Regions from separate parts of the Pseudoalteromonas sp. MEBiC 03607 genome, predicted to be linked through region 1. Evidence: predicted binding sites of a transcription regulator. Region 1 holds the regulator's gene; each other region holds the start of a gene.
What was found. Region 1 encodes sigma-54, which starts transcription at its own class of promoters, with help from an activator protein. Its sites were predicted from a motif close to GTTGGCACGNNNNTNGNNT; they were not measured.
Positions count from the first base shown of each region.

Region 2: a site for sigma-54 is predicted at 2,803-2,821, ahead of E5N72_RS07100 (flagellar basal body rod protein FlgF). Genes of this name have one in related genera too.
Region 3: a site for sigma-54 is predicted at 3,253-3,271, ahead of E5N72_RS14885 (DUF1328 family protein). Genes of this name have one in related genera too.

Region 1 covers NZ_SRRY01000001.1:1,006,479-1,013,383, reverse strand. Annotated here, with positions in the region: gene lptA (lipopolysaccharide transport periplasmic protein LptA) at 1-522, shown strand; gene lptC (LPS export ABC transporter periplasmic protein LptC) at 1-11, shown strand, start outside; gene lptB (LPS export ABC transporter ATP-binding protein) at 519-1,244, shown strand; gene E5N72_RS04605 (RNA polymerase factor sigma-54) at 1,362-2,858, shown strand; gene hpf (ribosome hibernation promoting factor) at 2,885-3,172, shown strand; gene ptsN (PTS IIA-like nitrogen regulatory protein PtsN) at 3,176-3,628, shown strand; gene rapZ (RNase adapter RapZ) at 3,629-4,474, shown strand; gene E5N72_RS04585 (HPr family phosphocarrier protein) at 4,486-4,758, shown strand; gene mgtE (magnesium transporter) at 4,970-6,328, shown strand; gene E5N72_RS04575 (YgiQ family radical SAM protein) at 6,364-6,905, opposite strand, start outside.
Region 2 covers NZ_SRRY01000001.1:1,546,910-1,553,814, reverse strand. Annotated here, with positions in the region: gene E5N72_RS07115 (flagellar basal body P-ring protein FlgI) at 1-481, opposite strand, end outside; gene flgH (flagellar basal body L-ring protein FlgH) at 494-1,177, opposite strand; gene flgG (flagellar basal-body rod protein FlgG) at 1,193-1,981, opposite strand; gene E5N72_RS07100 (flagellar basal body rod protein FlgF) at 2,003-2,767, opposite strand; gene flgE (flagellar hook protein FlgE) at 2,917-4,269, opposite strand; gene E5N72_RS07090 (flagellar hook assembly protein FlgD) at 4,326-5,006, opposite strand; gene flgC (flagellar basal body rod protein FlgC) at 5,020-5,451, opposite strand; gene flgB (flagellar basal body rod protein FlgB) at 5,454-5,864, opposite strand; gene E5N72_RS07075 (protein-glutamate O-methyltransferase CheR) at 5,999-6,829, opposite strand; gene E5N72_RS07070 (chemotaxis protein) at 6,851-6,905, opposite strand, start outside.
Region 3 covers NZ_SRRY01000001.1:3,275,477-3,282,381, forward strand. Annotated here, with positions in the region: gene E5N72_RS14870 (sodium ion-translocating decarboxylase subunit beta) at 1-738, opposite strand, end outside; gene oadA (sodium-extruding oxaloacetate decarboxylase subunit alpha) at 749-2,521, opposite strand; gene E5N72_RS14880 (OadG family transporter subunit) at 2,537-2,785, opposite strand; gene E5N72_RS14885 (DUF1328 family protein) at 3,318-3,491, shown strand; gene E5N72_RS14890 (hypothetical protein) at 3,544-3,735, shown strand; gene E5N72_RS14895 (hypothetical protein) at 4,473-5,396, opposite strand; gene E5N72_RS14900 (YcxB family protein) at 5,521-5,988, shown strand; gene csrA (carbon storage regulator CsrA) at 6,015-6,206, opposite strand; gene E5N72_RS14910 (aspartate kinase) at 6,300-6,905, opposite strand, start outside.

The DNA.
Region 1 (6,905 bases):
ATGACCAATAAACTGAAGAAATTACTCCTGATCCCAAGCTTATTGATTGCCTTTTCAGGCGTAGCTGCCGAACAGACAGGCGCACAAATTAGCATAAGCTCAGATCGCCAAACTGGTAAGCTAAAAGATGGCGTTGGTATATTTGAAGGCAATGTCGAAATTATACATGGTAACCGCCGGATCACAGCCGAACGCCTTGAAGCCCATGGTGGTGACACAGAAGGTACTGTTGAGTTAATTATCGCCACAGGTAAGCCTGCTTATTTTGAAGAAAAGCAAGCAGATGGCACGGTAATGAGCGCCAGTGCAGAAGAAGTTCGCTACGACGTAGCCAAGCGCTTCTTAACTTTAAATGGCGAAGCCGAAGTGACTCAAGCAGGCCAAAAAGTAACAGCGAAAAGCATTACTTATGATATGGCACAACAACTAATTAGCGCAGAAAAAGACGAAAACTCAACAGACCGTGTACACACAATCTTAGTGCCTGTTGACAACAAACAAGACGATAAAGGCCAACCATGAGCACATTAAAAGCAGAGCTTTTAGCAAAAAGCTATAAAGGCCGCCAAGTTGTCAAAAATGTGGGTCTTGAGGTTGAAGCGGGCAGTATCGTTGGTTTGCTTGGCCCAAATGGCGCAGGCAAAACCACCACTTTCTATATGATTGTTGGCTTAGTACCCAGCGATAAAGGCAAGATCAGCATTGATGATAATGATATTACACTTTTGCCAATGCATAGCCGAGCACGTTTAGGGATTGGTTACCTACCACAAGAGTCATCTATTTTTAGAAAGTTAACGGTTTATCAAAACCTAATGGCTATTTTAGAAACGCGTAAAGATTTAAATAAACAAGGCCGAGAAGAAACACTCAACAACTTACTTGATGAATTTAGTATTCAGCACATTCGTGATAGTCAAGGTATGGCCTTATCTGGGGGCGAGCGTCGTCGCGTAGAAATTGCTCGGGCATTAGCCGCAAACCCTAAATTTATCTTGTTAGATGAGCCTTTTGCTGGTGTTGATCCTATTTCAGTGTTAGATATAAAGAAAATTATTGAACACTTAAAAAATCGTGGTATTGGTGTATTAATCACTGACCATAATGTTAGAGAAACCCTTGATGTTTGTGAAAAAGCCTACATTGTTTCTCATGGGGAGCTAATTGCATCAGGAACACCTGAGCATGTTTTAGCTGACCAAACCGTACGCGATGTGTATCTAGGTGAGCAATTCAGGCTATAACCAATAAGCCACCATCTAGCGCATCTGCTAAACTAAATAACAATGACAATAAATCGATATAAATTTACCTGTGACTGCACAGGTGTCGATAACACATAAAAGGATTGTTAGGGATACATGAGGCAATCATTACAGCTGCGCATGGGCCAGCAACTTACAATGACTCCACAACTGCAACAAGCAATTCGCTTGCTGCAGCTTAGTACATTGGATCTCCAGCAAGAAATTCAAGAAGCACTTGATAGTAACCCTCTGCTTGAAGTGGAAGAAGCAGATTACAACGATGAAAACATTGGTAAGAACGAGCAAAAAGCTGAATCTGATGATACTCAGCTAAGTGCATCGGCCGAAGAAGCGCCGAGTGAGTACGAACAAGAAAGCAGCGATGCCCTTAACAAAGACACCGTTAGTGACGATTTAGCCATGGATGTGACATGGGATGAGTACATGAGTGCTGCCCCATCAACATCATCAGGTCCAATGCCTGAAGATGAGTCAATTTATCAAGGTGCATCGACTGAAACCCTCCATGAATACCTTATGTGGCAATTACAACTCACACCATTTAGCCCAACCGATGAAGCGATCGCTGTCGCCATCGTAGAGGCAATTGATGACTCAGGTATTTTAACTGTTAGCTGCGAAGACATAGTCGAAAGTTTTAATCAAAATAATGATGAAGAAGAAATCGAACTAGATGAAGTCGAAGCGGTCTTAAAGAGAATACAGTTGTTTGATCCAGTAGGGATTGGTGCCCGTAGCTTACAAGAGTGCTTATGTATCCAGCTTCGCCAATTCGATGCCAGTACGCCGTATTTAGCTGAAACTAAAATGGTTTTATCTGAGCATATTGAATTATTAGCAAGTCGCGACTATCGCACTTTGATGAAAAAGACTAAGCTTAAAGAAAGCGAACTAAAAGAAGTAATGACGCTGATCCACAGCTTAAACCCTAAGCCAGCAGACAGCATAGTTCGCGAAGAGTCTGAGTACGTTATACCCGATGTATCGGTTAAAAAAGTTAAAGGTCGTTGGGTCGTTGAACTAAACCCAGATTGTATGCCAAAAATTAGAGTGAATAGCCAATATGCAGCTATGTCACGCTCAGTAAAATCGAGCAGCGATAGCCAGTTTATTCGCTCTCATTTACAAGAAGCTAAATGGTTTATTAAAAGCTTAGAGAGCCGTAACGATACACTTTTAAAAGTAACCAACTGTATCGTACAGCAACAACAAGCATTTTTTGAACATGGCCCAGAAGCCATGAAACCAATGGTGCTGAACGATGTCGCAGAAATGGTCGAAATGCATGAATCGACAATTTCACGTGTTACAACACAAAAATACATGCACACCCCTCGCGGGATTTTTGAGTTGAAATATTTCTTCTCAAGCCATGTCAGCACAGAAAACGGTGGTGAGTGTTCATCAACAGCAATTCGCGCTTTGATCAAAAAGCTTATCGCTGCAGAAAACTCAGCTAAACCATTGAGTGATAGTAAAATTGCAGATATATTGGCTGAGCAAGGAATTAAAGTAGCTAGACGCACAATTGCAAAATATCGAGAGTCTCTAGCGATACCTCCGTCTAATCAGCGTAAGAGTTTGATTTAGACGTTTTACATAGAAGGAAAATGCTTATGCAACTAAATTTAACTGGTCGTCATGTAGAAATCACTGATTCATTAAGAGACTATGTAAACAGCAAGTTTGCAAAACTAGAAAGGCATTTTGACCACATTAATAATGTACATGTCATTCTAGATGTAGAAAAATTAAGCCAAAAAGCAGAAGCAACTTTACATGTAAATGGAGGCGAGCTCTTTGCCTCAACTGCACACCAAGATATGTATGCAGCCATTGACTCGCTAATCGATAAACTAGATCGTCAAGTCATTAAACACAAAGAGAAATTAGCTCGACACTAAATTATGAAACTTAGTTCACTTACTAACCAGGACTGCAGCAAAGCTGCGGTCCTTTTTAATAGCAAAAAAAGAATCCTTGAATATATCAGCGAGCTGGCTCACCAGCAGCTTCCTCATTTATCTCAACAAGACGTCCTTGATGCCTTACTCAATAGAGAAAAATTAGGCAGCACAGGTATTGGTCGTGGCATTGCTATTCCACATGGCCGCATGAGTGGTGCAGAGCAACCACAGGCATTTGTCATAGTGAGTGAATCCCCAATCAATTTTGACGCAATTGATAACCGACCTGTGGATATTTTCGTTGCACTCATCGTACCAGATGGAGACAGCCAACTTCACCTAAAGACCTTATCGACAATTGCTGATAGACTAAAAGATAAAGAGTTTTGTAAACAGTTACGTAGCGCCAAAACAGACCACGAACTGTTTCAGGTCATATCAGCAGAGGCATAAATGGAATTAATTATCATCAGCGGTCGCTCAGGCTCAGGTAAATCGGTCGCTTTACGTGTACTTGAAGACTTGGGTTACTACTGTGTTGATAATATCCCAGTCAACTTATTACCTTCGCTTGTTCGTAGCGTTTCAGACAACTATGACAAAATAGCAGTCAGCATAGATGTGCGTAACTTACCGAAAGAGCAGCAAGAGTTTAATGATATTCTTGAATACCTGCCAGGTTTCGCAAACCCAACACTGTTCTATTTAGACAGTGATGACCAAACTCTGATCAAACGCTTTTCTGAAACGCGACGCTTACATCCTCTATCGATTGACTCGCTGCCACTCGATTTAGCAATTAAGCAAGAAAGAGTATTACTGGATGTACTGATCACGCGCGCTGATTTTATGATTGATACCACCGACCTGAGTGTTCATCAGTTAGCTGAATCAATTCGTGAAAAGATCTTAGGTAAAAAAGATAAAAAGCTGATTATCACCTTTATGTCGTTTGGCTTTAAACATGGTATTCCTAAAGAAGCCGATTACGTATTTGATGCACGTTTTTTACCAAATCCACACTGGGAGCCAGACCTAAAGCCACTCACAGGCTTAGATCAACCAGTAAAAGATTACCTTGCAAGTCATAGCATAGTGCAAAAATTTACATGGCAAATTCAAACATTTGTGCAAACATGGTTACCTCACCTTGAGCGTAACAATCGAAGCTATCTTACTATCGCAATTGGCTGTACTGGCGGGCAACATCGCTCGGTATATTTAGCGCAGACCATTGGTGATAGCTTTTCAAAAACGCATGCGAACGTAAAAATCCGCCATCGCGAGCAAGATATTTAATTGGATGCCAGATGCACGCAGAAGACACGTTTTTAATTCAAAATAAGCTTGGCTTGCACGCACGAGCAGCCACTGTTTTAGCACAACTTGCTTTGCAATTTGATGCTAAAATTATGCTTTATCAAGACGATAAAGAAGCTGAAGGTGATAGTGTTTTAGCCTTAATGTTACTTGAAAGTAGCCAAGGTAAAGAAGTGCGTGTGGTATGTGAAGGCCCAGATGCAGAGGCTGCACTGAACGCAATTGGAGAATTAATTGCACAACGCTTTCATGAACAAGAATAGCGTTTGCTAAGGCTTAACCGTTTAAGTTAAACTTAGTTCAGGTATTTATAATTCTCTTTAAATATCCTACTTTTATATCGTTCACACCTTAAAAATACAAAGCACTTAATAATTTTATCGCAGTGTGAAGATATCCTGCAAATACACCACTTAGCAACTATGCTGTATTTGCAGAATCTGTATTAATCTATTTTCAGTTGTAAGGACGCCAATGCCAGAAGCCTTTGAACAAGACTACCCACTACAACAACTTAAACAAGTGACCAAGTCACTCAATAGTGGACAATTTGTTCAGGTGCGAGGCATGCTCGCTAAAACAGCTCCGTGTGATACCGCTTTATTATTAGAGTCATCTCCCCATAAAATTCGTCGCATGCTATGGCAGTTGGTAGACCCAGATGTGCGTGGTGATGTTTTAGAAGAACTCTCTGAAGACGTACGTTTAGGTATTATTGCTCAGATGGAGCCTGAGCACATTGCTGCTGCAACCGAAGACATGGACGACGATGACTTAGGTGAAGTTCTTCGTAGCCTTCCTGACACCGTTTATCAAGACGTAGTCAGTGCAATGGACTCGCAAGATAGAGAAAGGGCAACTCAGGCACTGTCGTACCAAGAGCGTTCAGCCGGTGCCCTGATGAACAGCGATACGGTCACCATTCGTCCAGATGTTACCTTAGATGTAGTCCTGCGCTATTTACGCTTGCGTGGTGAACTACCAGAAGGTACGGATGACTTATACGTTGTTGATAAACATAACTGCTTTTTAGGCGCGCTTTCGTTAACCACATTACTGACCAACTCATCGGATAAAATTGTTCGTGATTTAATGGATGAAGAGTGTGAGTCAATCCTAATCTCAATGGATGAAAGTGATGTAGCGCAATTGTTCGAGCGTCATAACTGGATTTCAGCCCCTGTTGTTGATGATAACGCTCACTTGCTTGGTCGTATTACCATCGATGATATCGTTGACGTCATCCGTGAAGATGCTGAACACAGCATGTTAAGCCTTGCTGGTCTTGACGACGAAGAAGATACCTTTGCGCCAGTACTCAAAAGTTCGCAGCGTCGCTCTATTTGGCTGGGAGTTAACTTATTAACCGCATTGCTAGCAGCAATTGTGGCAAGCTTTTTTGAAAACACCTTAGCAATCTTGCCTATTTTGGCGGTACTAAATGGTATCGTACCTTCAATGGGTGGTGTTGCAGGTAGCCAAACATTAACACTGGTTATTCGTGGTATAGCGGTTGGCCATATCAACCAAACAAACCAACGCTTCTTATTACTTAAGGAACTGGCGATAGGCGCACTGAATGGCGTTATTTGGTCGATATTGATTGCTGGTGTGGTTGCCCTATGGCAATGGGACTTTAAGCTCGGTGCGGTCTTAGCGTTTGCGATGTTTATGAATCTTGTTGCCGCTGGTATCGCGGGTGCGAGTATTCCGTTAATTCTTAAGAAAATGAAAATTGACCCAGCCCTCGCCGGCAGTGTGGTGCTGACAACCGTCACCGATATTGTTGGTATTTTTGCCTTTTTAGGCACCGCAACCTGGTTATTGATCTAATATAAAAACGGCCCTTTAAGGGCCATTTATATCTTTTACTTTGCGCGCTGCTTATTTTTACCTACTCTAGGCTTGGTATTGGCCTTTTTGAATTGGCTAAAACCAGTGTGGCGTGTAAGTGCCGCACGGCCTTTACCACCTTTACTATTTGCTGCTTTTTCGTTGCGACTCTCTTCAGGCACCAAACAGTTTGGCCCTTTACCGATTAGATTCGCTTTGCCCATTTTTCTAAGAGCTTCGCGGATCATCGGCCAGCCGGCAGGATCATGATAACGTAAAATAGCTTTATGCAAGCGACGCTGACGTGCCCCTTTTGGCACAGGCACTTGTTCAGTATTGTTTTTAATATTACGTAACGAGTTCATCTCGGTATGATAAATTGTCGTTGCGTTGGCCATTGGCGACGGGTAAAAATTTTGTACCTGATCAAGCTTAAAGTCATTGGCCTTTAACCATAACGCCATGTTAACCATGTCTTCGTCTTTCGTTCCTGGGTGTGCAGAAATAAAATACGGGATCAAATACTGTTTTTTACCGGCTTCTTTTGAGTATTTATCAAATAGCTCTTTAAACTTAT
Region 2 (6,905 bases), 540 kb from region 1:
TTGGTGTGTTAATAATAACTCGGCTACCATCAGCACCTTCAGCACCTAGACCGCCCACAACTAAGCTGCCTTGTGCAATCGCATAAGTATTGCCATCAACCCCTTTTAAGAAGGTTTGTAATAAAGTACCGCCACGTAAACTGCCCGCACTACCTATAGACGAAACCGTAATATCAATAGTTTGCCCAGGCTTTCTAAACGCTGGAAGCTCGGCGTGCACAGCCACCGCTGCGACATTCTTTATTTTGGGTTTTAAGCTATCAGGTAAAGTGATACCAAAGCCATTTAGCATGGCTTTAAAACTTTGTTGTGTGAACCGGCTTTGCTCACCTGTGCCTGGCAAACCAACAACAAGGCCATAGCCTACCAACTGGTTAGAGCGTACACCCTCAACCATAGACACATCTTTAACTCGCTCAGCTTGAGCAGAAAACTGCAGGCTGATTAAGCAAAGAGCAATAATGTATTTAAACCCATTCATGACTTTGTTCCTCTAAAATGGGAAAAGCGAACTGCTAAAGAATCGAGAAAGCCAGCCAGCACTTTGTGTTTCTTGCATTTGCCCTTTACCAGAATATTGTATACGTGCATTCGCTATACGGTTTGACGTGACTGTATTACTTGCTGAGACATCTTCTGGACGAACTAACCCTTCCAAACGAATAAACTCTTCACCGGTATTTAACGTGAGCCACTTTTCACCACGGATCACTAAGTTTCCATTAGGTAAAACGCGCATCACATTGACAGAGATATCACCAAATAGACTATTCGATTGATTCGACTTTGAGTCACCTTTAAATGATGACCCTGAACCAATGCCAAATTGAATGCTGTCACCACCAATGTTAACCGGGTTTCCACCTAACCCAATTACAGGGTCTAAGTTAGCATCTGTTTCTTTATCGGTTTCGGTTTTTGCTGCTTTGGTTGCTTGCGTTGACTCTTGCAATTTAACAGTGATGATATCGCCAGCACGCAGTGCCTTTTTATCAGAGTACAAATCGTTTGATGTATAGCTATCAAACAAAGACCCTGTTGGCACCATTTGTTCTGTTGTAGGCTCTGGGTACATAGGCGCATAGTAAGGGTCATCCTGAACCACATGATGATTTTGCGTTGTTATACAACCACCCAGCATAAAAGCTGCTGATGTGACTAAGATAAGATTACGCATGCTGCCTCCTACGACTTATAACTGTTGATTGATGTAACTAAGCATTTCATCCACTGCTGAAATCACTTTTGAATTCATTTCATAAATTCGCTGCGTTTCAATCAGATTAACCAGCTCTTCTGTTACATTTACATTTGACGTTTCAAGCGAACCTTGTACCACAGTACCTAAACCATCAATCCCCGGATTACCTTGCACTGGTGCGCCACTTACAGCTGTTTCTGTGTATAAGTTTTGCCCCATTGGCTCAAGACCCGATGGATTGATGAAGTCTGTTATAGTGAGCTGACCAATTACCACATTTTCTGCCTGACCTGCTACACGAACAGATACTTCGCCATCTTGTGACACCGTAATTGATTGCGCATCATTTGGCACATTCATTTCAGGTTGCAACGGGAAACCCGCACCTGAAGTTACGATACGACCGTCTTCATCTGTCGTAAATTGACCATTACGTGAGTAAGCAATATTGCCGTCAGGTAACTGTACTTCAAAAAAACCTGGGCCTGAAATCATCCAGTCCAGTGAGTTTTCGGTCGTTAACATATTACCTTGCGAAAAGTTCTTTTGGTTTGCTACAACCTTAGCGCCAGCACCAAGCATTAAACCTGATGGCATTTCAGTATCTTGAGACGAACGACCACCTGGTTGATTAATGTTTTGATATAGTAAATCTTCAAATACGGCGCGGCTTTTTTTGTAACCGACCGTGCTGGCATTCGCGAGATTATTTGAGATCACCGAAATATCGGTTTGCTGGGCGTCAAGCCCGGTTTTACTGATCCACAATGCTGGATTCATAACTCTACCCTCTCAGTCATCTTAAACAATGCGTAACAGCTGATCTTGACGCTCATCAAGCTCTTCGGCTGTTTTCATCAATTTAACTTGTAATTCAAATTGGCGTTGGTTGCTGATCATGTCGACCATTTCATGGACTGGATTAACGTTCGACATTTCAAGCGTACCTGACAGTACTTTTACATTGGGTGAAATATCACAGAACCCACAAAGATCATTGACCAACATATCTTCTTTTGGTCTAAATAAACCGTCATTACCTTTTTCAAGCTGAGTGTTATCAGCTTCGATCACTTTTAAGCGGTCAACCACTTCTAAAAAGTTGGCAGGCGCACCTTGCGGGCGCACTTGGATCGCGCCATCTTCGCTAAACTCAACTTTCTCAATTGGCAAAGGCAAGATAATAGGCCCGCCCTCGCCAATAACTTGACGGCCATGGCTGGTGATCAATGCGCCGTCAGGTGTGATGTTTAGTGTGCCTGTTTTGGTATAAGCTTCGTTACCTGATGCATCTTGCACACTGAGCCAACCACGGTCGCTCATGGCAATATCAAGCTCTCGGCCTGTCTCAACGAATCCACCCGATTCCATATTTGAACCAGGACGCTCTTGCATCGCAAACACACGTGATGGCAAGCCTTCACCAAAAGCCTGCATGGAACGCGCTTGTGCAAAATCAGCTTTAAAGCCAGTGGTGTTAGCATTAGCAAGGTTGTTAGCCTTTAACTCAAGACCACGCAAGCTTTGCTTAGCACCAGACATGGCAATGTAGACCATTTTGTCCATAACATTGACTCACTAAAAATACGATAACTAAAGAAATGCAATAAAAGTGCCAAAGTAAAATTGACGCATAAATAGGATGGTAAAAATGAAAAAAGGCTGCCAATTGAGGGAGCAGCCTTCGTGTCGGATTAAGCTCAGAGCCGTTTAGATTAACGGATCTGTAGGATGTTTTGTTGTAGTGTTGAGTTAACTTCTAATGCACGTGAATTTGCTTGGAAATTACGTTGTGCACTGATCAAATCAACAAGTTCACTTGTTAAGTTGACGTTTGACTGCTCAAGGGCTGATGAGTTAATTGAACCTAATGTACCTGAACCTGGTTCACCGGCAATTGGCTCACCAGAGGTTAAGCTTTTCTTCCATGCCGTGTTACCCACTTGCTGTAAACCTTGTGAGTTAGAAAAGCGCACCATTGCCACTTGGCCTAAGAATGAAGTATCACCATTACTGTAAGAAGCAACGATTTTACCATCTGTACCAATATCAATACCTGATAGACGACCTACAGTCGCACCATCTTGCTCTAGCGCTTTCACTTCAAAGTTACTTGCATATTGAGTCGGTATTTTATTCGTTGTACCAGCTTCATCGCGCCAATTGATGTTTACATCATCAGGGAAACTCGCACCGTTAGATAATAAACCAGATATACCGCCTGAAGGTATTGTTAATGGATTAAACGTAGCATCTGTATTTGCAGTTCCATCAGTGCTTTGAGGTAAACCACTTGAGTCAAACTGAAAAGTTGAAATAGGCGTATATGGCGACGTAGTTTGCTCAGTACCATTAGCAGCAAACGGCTTTTCATCAAGTGTTGCAAACACTTGCCATTCATTGTCATTACCAGTCACTGCTGCGTCAGTTTTAACAAAGAAGAACTGTAAAATGTGTGGCTCACCTAAAGAATCATACACTGTTGTTGATGTTGAACTGTTATACGATGCACTTGTCTCTGGATCAAATGGTGTAACTGCTGGCGTTAATGCACGCGAATCTAAGTTAAACGACGAATAAACATTGGTCGTAGCGCGTGGAGAACCTGATGCATCAGGAATTTGTAGCGCAGAAGATGTACTTAAACTAACAGAAGTTGTATCACCCGTTGCTTCATCAACAGGGAAACCTTGTAAGTAGTTTCCGCTAGCATCCACAATAAAGTTGTCTTTATTCAGTTTGAACGCACCAGCACGAGTATATGTAAAATCTTGTGCACCTAGGTCATTTGCCATGGCAAAGTAGCCTTCACCAGTAATTGCTAAGTCCAGTGAGTTATTAGTGAAAGATAATGAACCTTGGTGGAATTGCTGTGCCACCATTGTAGTTCTTACGCCGTCACCATTTTTAGTTTTACCTGAGCTAAATACTGATGATGCGTACACATCAGCAAACTCAGCACGAGACTCTTTAAAGCCTGTGGTGTTAACGTTAGCAATATTGTTTGCTGTTACATCTAAGTCTTTTTGCGCGGCAGCAAGGCCGGTTAATGCAATATTGAAGCTCATAAGTCACCTCTAAAGTGTCAATCTGTAGCACTAGGCTAACTAGTTAATCTGTGTAATTAAGCGATTTCTGCAACATCAGTTAGCCTAACCGCGCCTTCTTTAGTATTAATAATAATGCCGCTAGATCCATTGATATTAACGCTTTCAATATTTTTGAAAGTCGCTAAAGGTAGACTGCTATAGTCACCATTTTGGAATCCTTCAGCTTTAACTTCGTATTCGCCTGGAGGCAAAAGCTCTCCATCGTCATTTTTACCATCCCACTCAAAACGAACTGCGCCAGCCGATTGAGCGCCCATGCTGATGGTACGTACAAGTTGACCTGACTCATCAGTAATGCGAAGCGTAAGATCTTCAACAGGCGTTTCTGCTATTGCCGAACCTTTAGCAACGTTACTACCATCAAAATCAATCGTATTTGATTCTAATAGTGCTTGTTTACCAACTAAGGTCGAAGCTTGTAATGCCGAGTTCGATGTCATTGACGCAGTAAGTGCATCAAATTTTGAGTTTAAATTCGAGATCCCTTCAGCCATGGTAAAGTTGGTCATCTGAGCAATCATTTGATCATTATCAGCCGGCTTGCTTGGGTCTTGAAACGACAACTGTTGTGTTAAAAGCGAGAAGAAGTCTTCTTGCGTTAAAGTGTCATCTTTCTCTTCTGGTTTGTTTTGATTGTCCTGCCAACGTAAATTATCTAAATACGTGGATGACGCACTGCTGATGTCGTTACTCATAACTTATCCTCGGTTACCGCTGCCCAAGCAACAGTGTTTTACTTAACATTTGCTTAGCTGCATCAGCAACTTGCACATTTGTTTGGTAAGAGCGAGAGGCAGAAATCATATTAGCCATTTCTTCTACGACATTAACGTTAGGTTTGTAGATATAACCGTTTTCATCCGCACTGGGGTGATTAGGGTTGTACTCTATTTGCAGAGGCTTATCGCTCTCAACAATACCCAACACTTTTACGCCAACAGAAGAGCCCTGAGGATTGCTTTGTGTTGCTGACGCTTTAGTCAACTCCGCAGCAAAAACAGGATGGCGCGCTCGGTATGTTTTGTCTTGACTAGAGCTAATCGTATTCGCATTCGAGATATTACTTGCTGTTGTATTAAGACGCACATTTTGCGCGCTCATACCAGTGCCTGAAATATCAAAAACATTATATAAACTCATGATTAAGCTCCTTGACTACCGAGGGCTTTTTTAAGGCCTTTAATTTTACTACTCATAAATTGCAGGCTTGCCTGATACTCTAATGAGTTCTGTACATACAAGTTTCGTTCCACTTGTATATCAACTGAGTTACCATCACCTGTATCTGCTTGATTTGGCGTACGAAACATTTCTGCGTTACCAACAAATCGACTGCCACCGGCAAGGTGTTTTGCGTCAGTTCGTACCATGTTATTGCCGCCTTGCTGGTTGCTTTTTGCCGCTTTTAGAGCCGCCGCAAAATCGATATCTTTTGCTTTGTAGCCCGGCGTATCAGCATTAGCGATGTTTGTCGCTAATAACTCAGCGCGTTGTGAACGGATCAACATTGCATGCGGGTGCACACCAAATGCTTTATCAAAACTGATAGCCATAACCATCTCCAAAAAATTGACTCTGCTAGTGCAGATGCAAAAGGCAAGCCAAAATTAACTAGATAGATAAAGCACGGTAAGCTTTTGAATAATAAATAATTTAGCAACCTAAGAGCTAGGTTGCTAAGAAGAGATTACTTTTTCTGGTAGATAATACCTGGGTTACAACGAACCATCTCGAAGCTATCACTTAAGCCAGCCATAGATTCAGATGCCCCTAAAAATAAATACCCTTTTGGATTAAGGGCCTGAGCAAATTGAGAGATAATCTTTGCTTTTACCTCTGGAGAGAAGTAGATCAGTACATTGCGGCAAAAAATGATATCAAACTTGCCCATTAAGGCGTAAGAATCTAATAAATTCAAATGCCTAAAGCTCACCATTTTTTTGATTGGATCAATCACCTGCGCCATGCCATTGCCGCTGTCTTTAAAAAACTTTTGCCGTCTTTCAATTGATAAACCACGGGCTAGTGCCAACGAGTCATATTCAGCATTTTTACACATATCAAGCATGGTATTAGATATATCAGTGCCGATAATCTGCGCGCCCATTTTAAGTACGCCAGGGTTTTTCGCCTGAAACTCAGCAACCGACATAGCAATTGAATACGGCTCTTGGCCTGATGAACTTGCCGCTGACCAGATTTTTAGTGGCCTACGCACATCTTTCAACTCAGGAAACAGCTTTGTTTTGAGCAATTCAAATGGGTATTGATCACGAAACCATAAGGTTTCATTCGTCGTCATCGCATCCACAACAGCAGCACGAAGCTGTCTTTCATGTGGACTGAGCGTTTTACTAACTAACTGCGATAAAGACTCAACATTAAAGCGCACCATTAATGGCGCAAGACGACTTTTCACTAGGTAAAGCTTATTGTCGCCTAACACAATGCCACACTGTTGCTCTAGAAAAGAGCGAAATTGATCGTATTCGCTTTGTTGTAAGTGCTTATTTTCCAAAGTAATACCACCTATAAATAATTAATCACAATGAACCCACTTTTTAACAGCCGTTGCTAATTCGTCAGGGTTAAAT
Region 3 (6,905 bases), 2.3 Mb from region 1:
CACACCCGATTCGCGCATCAAGTTACCTAAGCAGAACATACCTACAAGCGGTGTTGCAGCTGGTAAAAACAAGATAGTTAAACTAAGCACCATTAAAGGAAAAATAATCTTCTCTTTTTTCGATACAGTACGAAGTTGTGGCATTTGAATTTCGCGCTCTGCTTGCGTTGTTAGTGCACGCATAATTGGCGGCTGAATAATTGGCACTAGTGCCATATATGAATAAGCCGCTACTGCGATAGCCCCAAGTAAGTCTGGTGCCAATTTAGATGCTAAGAAAATAGCCGTTGGACCATCCGCACCACCAATAATGGCAATTGCCGATGCATCTTGTAGCGTAAATTCAAAGCCCGGAATAAAGTTAAGTAGAATTGCACCAAATAAAGTAGCGAAAATACCAAACTGCGCAGCCGCGCCTAGCAACAACATACGCGGATTTGCTATCAAGGCACTAAAGTCTGTCAGCGCGCCAACCCCCATGAAGATCAGAAGTGGAAACACCCCAGAATCAATCCCTATGTGATACACATAATAAAGCAGTCCACCCGGTTCAGATAAGCCTGCAGCAGGAATATTCGTTAAGATCGCCCCAAAGCCTATTGGTAACAATAGCAAGGGTTCAAAATTACGAGCAATTGCTAGATATAACAATAAGCAACCAACCGCAATCATGATCAAGGCAGGAAAGGTAAAGTTAGCGATACCTGTTGCATGCCAGAGATTTAAAAGACCATCCATTCTCTGTCTCCTACGCCAGCGCGATTAATGCATCGCCAGTGGCAACAGAATCACCTTCGGCAACTAAAACTTCAGCAACCGTGCCGGTATGTGCAGCGCGAATTTCAGTTTCCATTTTCATCGCTTCCATAATGATAACTACATCACCTTGGTTTACTGTTTGGCCTGGCTTTACTTTCACTTTGAAAATATTACCCGCCAATGGCGCGTTTAAAGTTTCGCCAGCAGACGCTGAAGCAGACTGAGGAATTAACTCACTGTCTTTTAAAGTCACCTCTTTAAGCTCACCACCTTGTGCTACAACGACATCGTAAACTTTGCCATCAACTTTAACGCTGTATTGCTCAGCTTTTACTGAGTTTGCAGCAGCTGGTTTGCTTTCTGGCTTAGCAACTTCACCTGTAGGAATAGCTTCAAATGCATCAGGATTATTTCGGTTTTTAATAAACTTAAGACCAATTTGTGGAAATAATGCATAGGTGAGCACATCATCAATCACATCATCAGCAAGCTCTAAACCTTGCTCTTTAGCTTCTTTTAATAATTCAGCTTCTAGCTTCTCAAGTTCAGGTTCAAGTTTATCAGCAGGACGACAAGTAATTGCTTCTGCGCCATCTAAAACACGTTCTTGTAGCTCTTTATTCATAGGAGCCGGCGTTGCACCGTACTCACCTTTAAGTACACCTGCGGTTTCTTTGGTAATCGTTTTATAGCGCTCACCAGTCAATACATTAAGTACCGCTTGCGTACCGACAATTTGAGAGGTTGGAGTAACCAGTGGAATATAGCCTAAGTCTTCACGAACACGTGGGATCTCAAGTAATACTTGATCAAGCTTATCGGCAGCACCTTGCTCTTTAAGCTGGTTTTCCATGTTAGTTAACATACCACCTGGCACTTGTGCTAATAAGATACGGCCATCAACACCTTTTAGGCTACCTTCAAAAGCAGCATATTTTTTACGAACATCACGGAAGTAAGCGGCAATTTCTTCTAGTTGGTTTAAATCTAGGCCGGTATCTCGCTCTGTGCCTTCAACAATCGACACGATTGTTTCTGTGGCGCTATGACCATAAGTCATACTCATAGACGAAATTGCGGTATCAAGCATATCGATACCTGCATCTATAGCTTTTTGGTAAGTTGCAGTACTTAATCCTGTCGTCGCGTGACATTGCATCGCGATAGGAATAGATACGGTTTCTTTTAAACCTTTGATTAACTGCTCACAATCATATGGCTTCAATAAACCAGCCATATCTTTAATACAAATAGAATGACAGCCTAGTTCTTCGAGCTGTTTCGCAAGTTTAAGCCACATATCAAGTGTGTGTACTGGGCTTACGGTGTAAGAAATAGTACCTTGAGCGTGTGCGCCTACTTTAACCGCTGCTTTAATTGCAGTTTCAAGATTACGTACATCGTTCATAGCATCGAAAATTCGGAACACATCTACACCATTTTTATGGGCTCGTTCTACAAACTTTTCGACAACATCGTCCGCATAATGGCGGTAGCCTAAAAGGTTTTGTCCGCGCAATAGCATTTGCTGTTTAGTATTTGGCATTGCCGCTTTTAATTCGCGAATACGTTGCCAAGGATCTTCACCTAAATAACGGATACATGAGTCAAAGGTTGCTCCACCCCATGATTCAATAGACCAATAACCTGCACTATCAAGTTTTTCAGCCATGGGTAGCATGTCGTCTAAGCGCATACGCGTGGCCAATAAAGACTGATGAGCGTCACGCAATACTAATTCTGTAAGTTTTAATTTAGCCATGTTTAAGCTGCCCCATTATTTTTGTTTATTTCGAAATTGTGCAATTGCAGCGCTGATCGCGGCAATATGTGCCTGAGGCACACCCTGTTGAGGTTGAATTTTTGCTGTTCGTGTTGGCTCTACACTTGTAGGATCATCGAATCGGCTTACAACTTTCGACATTAAAATAACCGCAGATATTAAAATGCTCAGAAAAACAAACACGCCAACCATGCCTGTTACCATTAAGCTGCCTGCAGTTGTGAGCAATTCACCAATATCCATACAACTCCCCTTCGATGATTAAAAATAAAAAATCATTTTTGTTAAATATTTATTCAGCAATAATAACAAACAAAAATAATTTGTATAGCCTATTGTAAATTGGTAAAACCAATTAAACTCAAAATAACATAGAGCACAACTAATTAACACCATACTATTTCAGCAATTAACCTTACGTTATAGATGATAAAAATAATGAATATAGCCATCAGTTATATTAAAACAAACCGACGAAAAGCAAGTTCTGTTCAAAAACCCTGCTTAACAAGGTGTTACAGTAACAACTCATGACAAAGCGTGAAATTGGTCTTACCAATAAAGACAAAACTAAATATAAAATGAATTTAATTAATATGAAAAAATATCACTATGAATAAGTTACACGCTTGATCGTAAAAGTTACCAAAAGAATAACCATGCCCCGCCCACAAAAACCGCTAAGTGACTGAAATATAATGATAATAATGTTTGGCATAAAACTCGCTTTATTCAACTCGACCATTTGAAAAATTAATTAGGCAAGGAGACCACTATGTTACGCTGGACCATTACTTTTTTAGTTATTGCATTAATCGCTGCAGTGTTAGGTTTTGGCGGTATTGCTGGAGCCGCAGCAGGCATTGCTAAGATTATCTTTTTCATTTTTTTAGTATTGCTTGTTATTTCGTTAGTGTCAGGTGCTCTTAGAGGCAACGTACCTAAGTAAAGCAAGTTAAAATTTAATTAACCCTAATATTTAATTTACAAGGAATTTAGTTATGAAAAATTCAACTTTAAAAGCCGCTACTATCGCCCTATTTTCAGGTTTATTCATTATGGGTTGTGAAGACAATTCAGCAGAGGAAGCCGGTGAGCGTATAGATGAAGCAATCACTGATACACAAAATGCAGTTGAAGATGCATGTGAAGAAGTTAAAGAAGGTGTTAAAGCAGAAGAAACTAACTGCTAATATCACCCCTTACGAAAAAAGCGGCCTAGTGCCGCTTTTTTGTGTTTGTAAGTTAGCAACTTTAGGTTGCCTACTGCTTGTGTCAAGAAGCTTACTAACTTGTTGGGTTTCACTCCGTTCTAACCTATGGCATATTGGTCGTCATTTATGGCGACACATGTTTTATCACTCATACATAACGGGCTAAAGCCCGACTTACAGCTGCATTAATTGAGAAAATCGCGCGAAATAAATTTCACGCCTACGCGAGCCTCAAGTTAGCAACTTTACTCTTTCCCATAGAAACTCGCTAACTTGTTGGGTTTCACTCCGCTCTAACCTACGTCACGTAGGTCGTCAATTATGGCGACACATGTTTTATCACTCATACATAACGGGCTAAAGCCCGACTTACAGCCGCATTAATTGAGAAAATCACGCGAAATAAATTTCACGCCTACGCGAGCCTCAAGTTAGCAACTTTACTCTTTCCCATAAAAACCCGCTAACTTGTTGGGTTTCACTCCGTTCTAACCTATGTCATATTGGTCGTCAATTATGGCGACACATGCTTAATCACTGATATAGTGACGGGCTGAAGCCCGACCTACGACTTACACGTAGATTTAAGAAACATCGCGCGAAATAAATTTCACGCCTACGTGAGCCTCAAACTCGCTAACTTATTGGGTTTTAATCTGATAGCTGACGGCTGAAAGCTGATGGCTCTGAGTGCGTCTCCGTTCTACCCAACGTTATCACTCACATTCCTTAGTGAGGAGCACGTTTGTCGTTACACTCGCTATGTGCCACTGACCGTCGATAAAACTCACTTTTGCGACATCACTTACGGCAAAATCACCGGGGACATTTAAGCGCGTTAAGTTACTCGCTAACTGTTGTGTACAGTATGGCCCTGTATCACCATGCATCACGAGCACTGGCTTATTGGTATGCTTTGCAAAATCGCTGATGGCATCTCGGTATACTTTAAAGGCATCACAATCGGCGCGCTGTGACTCACTGCAAGCGGATTTACTGGTTGGGTGGTAAATATCTGCCTGAAAGCCAAACACATAGGCCTTAGCATCCTGATGAACATGTGCTTGCTTTAGCCAAACGAGATTGTATTTATCACGCATATCGGCGGCATCCAGTGCTGCGTTTTTATCACTTTTTAAGATTTGCGAGCGACCATTAAAGGTGCCCGAGATATGCAAGGTACGAAACTCAATGCCATTAAATTGCCACCGGGCATTTTCTGGCAACTCAGCTTGTGTCGCATAACCCTGTAGCCGCTTTGCTTTTTGTGTATAGGCATCGTCGAACATTAAGCGTTTGATAAAACTTAGCCGCTCAAGCTCATCAAAACGCACAGATAGCTTTTCTCGGTCGCAATCGGTCCATTCATTATCACCTGGGGTATAAATAAAAGGTTTTTCGGTCAACGATGTTAGTAACGCCTTGTTAGTTTGCAAAAGCTTATTCGTGCATGCAAGTGAGCCCGATTTCATATCGCCCAAGTGCATCAAAAATTCATGAGGTGTCGCTGCGATTGCCTTGGCAATTTTTCCGCCTTCTGCGAGATTAATTTCATCTATCGGGGTGTATGGCATATCGCCCATAACCAAAAAAGTATTTGTAGTCATTGCAAGTGCTAACGACATTGAACTAACAAACATATAGCTTACACCTTTAAAATACACATACCTTAAGCTCTCACAATGACAACTAAATGAAAACCAACTGCGGCAGATTTTTTTTATCAATGTTAAACTGCTATCAGCAAATTAAGTGAGTCCACGAATGACATTAACTACAACTTACACATTAGATAAACCGTATTACTACGAGTGCTTTGATGAGTCTTTACCCTACTCATCTCAGGCTAAACCTAAATATCCTCTGTTAGCATTGCTCATAACATTAGGCCTACTTGCCTTTTACCAGTTAGAAAACCATTATTTAGGTAGTTTTATGATAATGCTTGCGGTAGTGGAGTGCTTATCGTTTTATTATAAACGTCCATGGTGGGTGGCCAGACAAATGATGAGTCGTGCTTCAGGTAGTGAAGTAACTATCGTGTTTGATGATGAAGGTGTTAAAGCCGAAAATCCCTATAAACACTATCAACTAACATGGCAACAAATCACAGACATAATTGAGACTGAGCGAGGCTATATTTTGAAAGCTAGTCGAGGTATGCAATACCTGTCTAAAAAAGCGCTAAATGAAGAGATTGTTGCAGAACTAAATAAAAGAGCCACTCAATGAGTGGCTCTTAAAATATCTTTCGCTGATTAAACGTTGCCCGGATTTGGGTTAGATTTCTCTGCTTGGATGCGCATGTAGATTTCTTCACGATGTACTGATACATCTTTAGGCGCATTAACACCAATGCGAACTTGATTTCCTTTAACACCAAGAACAGTAACTGTAACTTCGTCACCGATCATAAGGGTTTCACCTACTCTACGAGTTAGTATTAGCATTCTCTTGCTCCCATATTCCAAAAAATTAAAAGATTCCGCGTCAAAAACATTCTAATGAAATCTAGACTTAAAAGTAAGTAAAAACTCTAAATCTTATTCATTTTCAGTTAAAAAAACTTTGTGCAGCGCACGTACTGCCAGCTCTAAATATTTTTCGTCTATTAGAACTGAAATCTTAATTTCAGATGTCGACACCAAAATGACTTTGATGTTTTCTTCGGCAAGCGCATTAAAAAATAAACTTGCTACTCCAGAGTGTGACTTCATCCCCACTCCTACTGCTGACACCTTAGCAACATTGCTTATTCCTTTAATAGAATCTGCGCCAAGCGCAGCCTGATTTAAGGTTAAAACTTCCAATGCTTGTTCATAATCATTGGTGTGCACAGTAAAAGCATAGTCTATTTTTTCAAAGTTATGATTAACTTGATTAATCATATCAATTTCGATACCAAACTCTGCAAAAAGTTTCGTAATTTTAGCCAGGTTTTCAATCCCATATTGCATTTGATTGATATAAATCAAACTTTCATCACGATTGAAAGCAATACCTGACACAATATTTGCTTGCACTTCCGGTTCCTCAAAACTGATCAAGGTCCCTTGATCTGGGTTAAAACTCGATAGTACTCTGAGCGGTATATTGTATTTTCCTGCCGCTTCTACACTACGAATATGCAATACCTTAGCACCTAAACT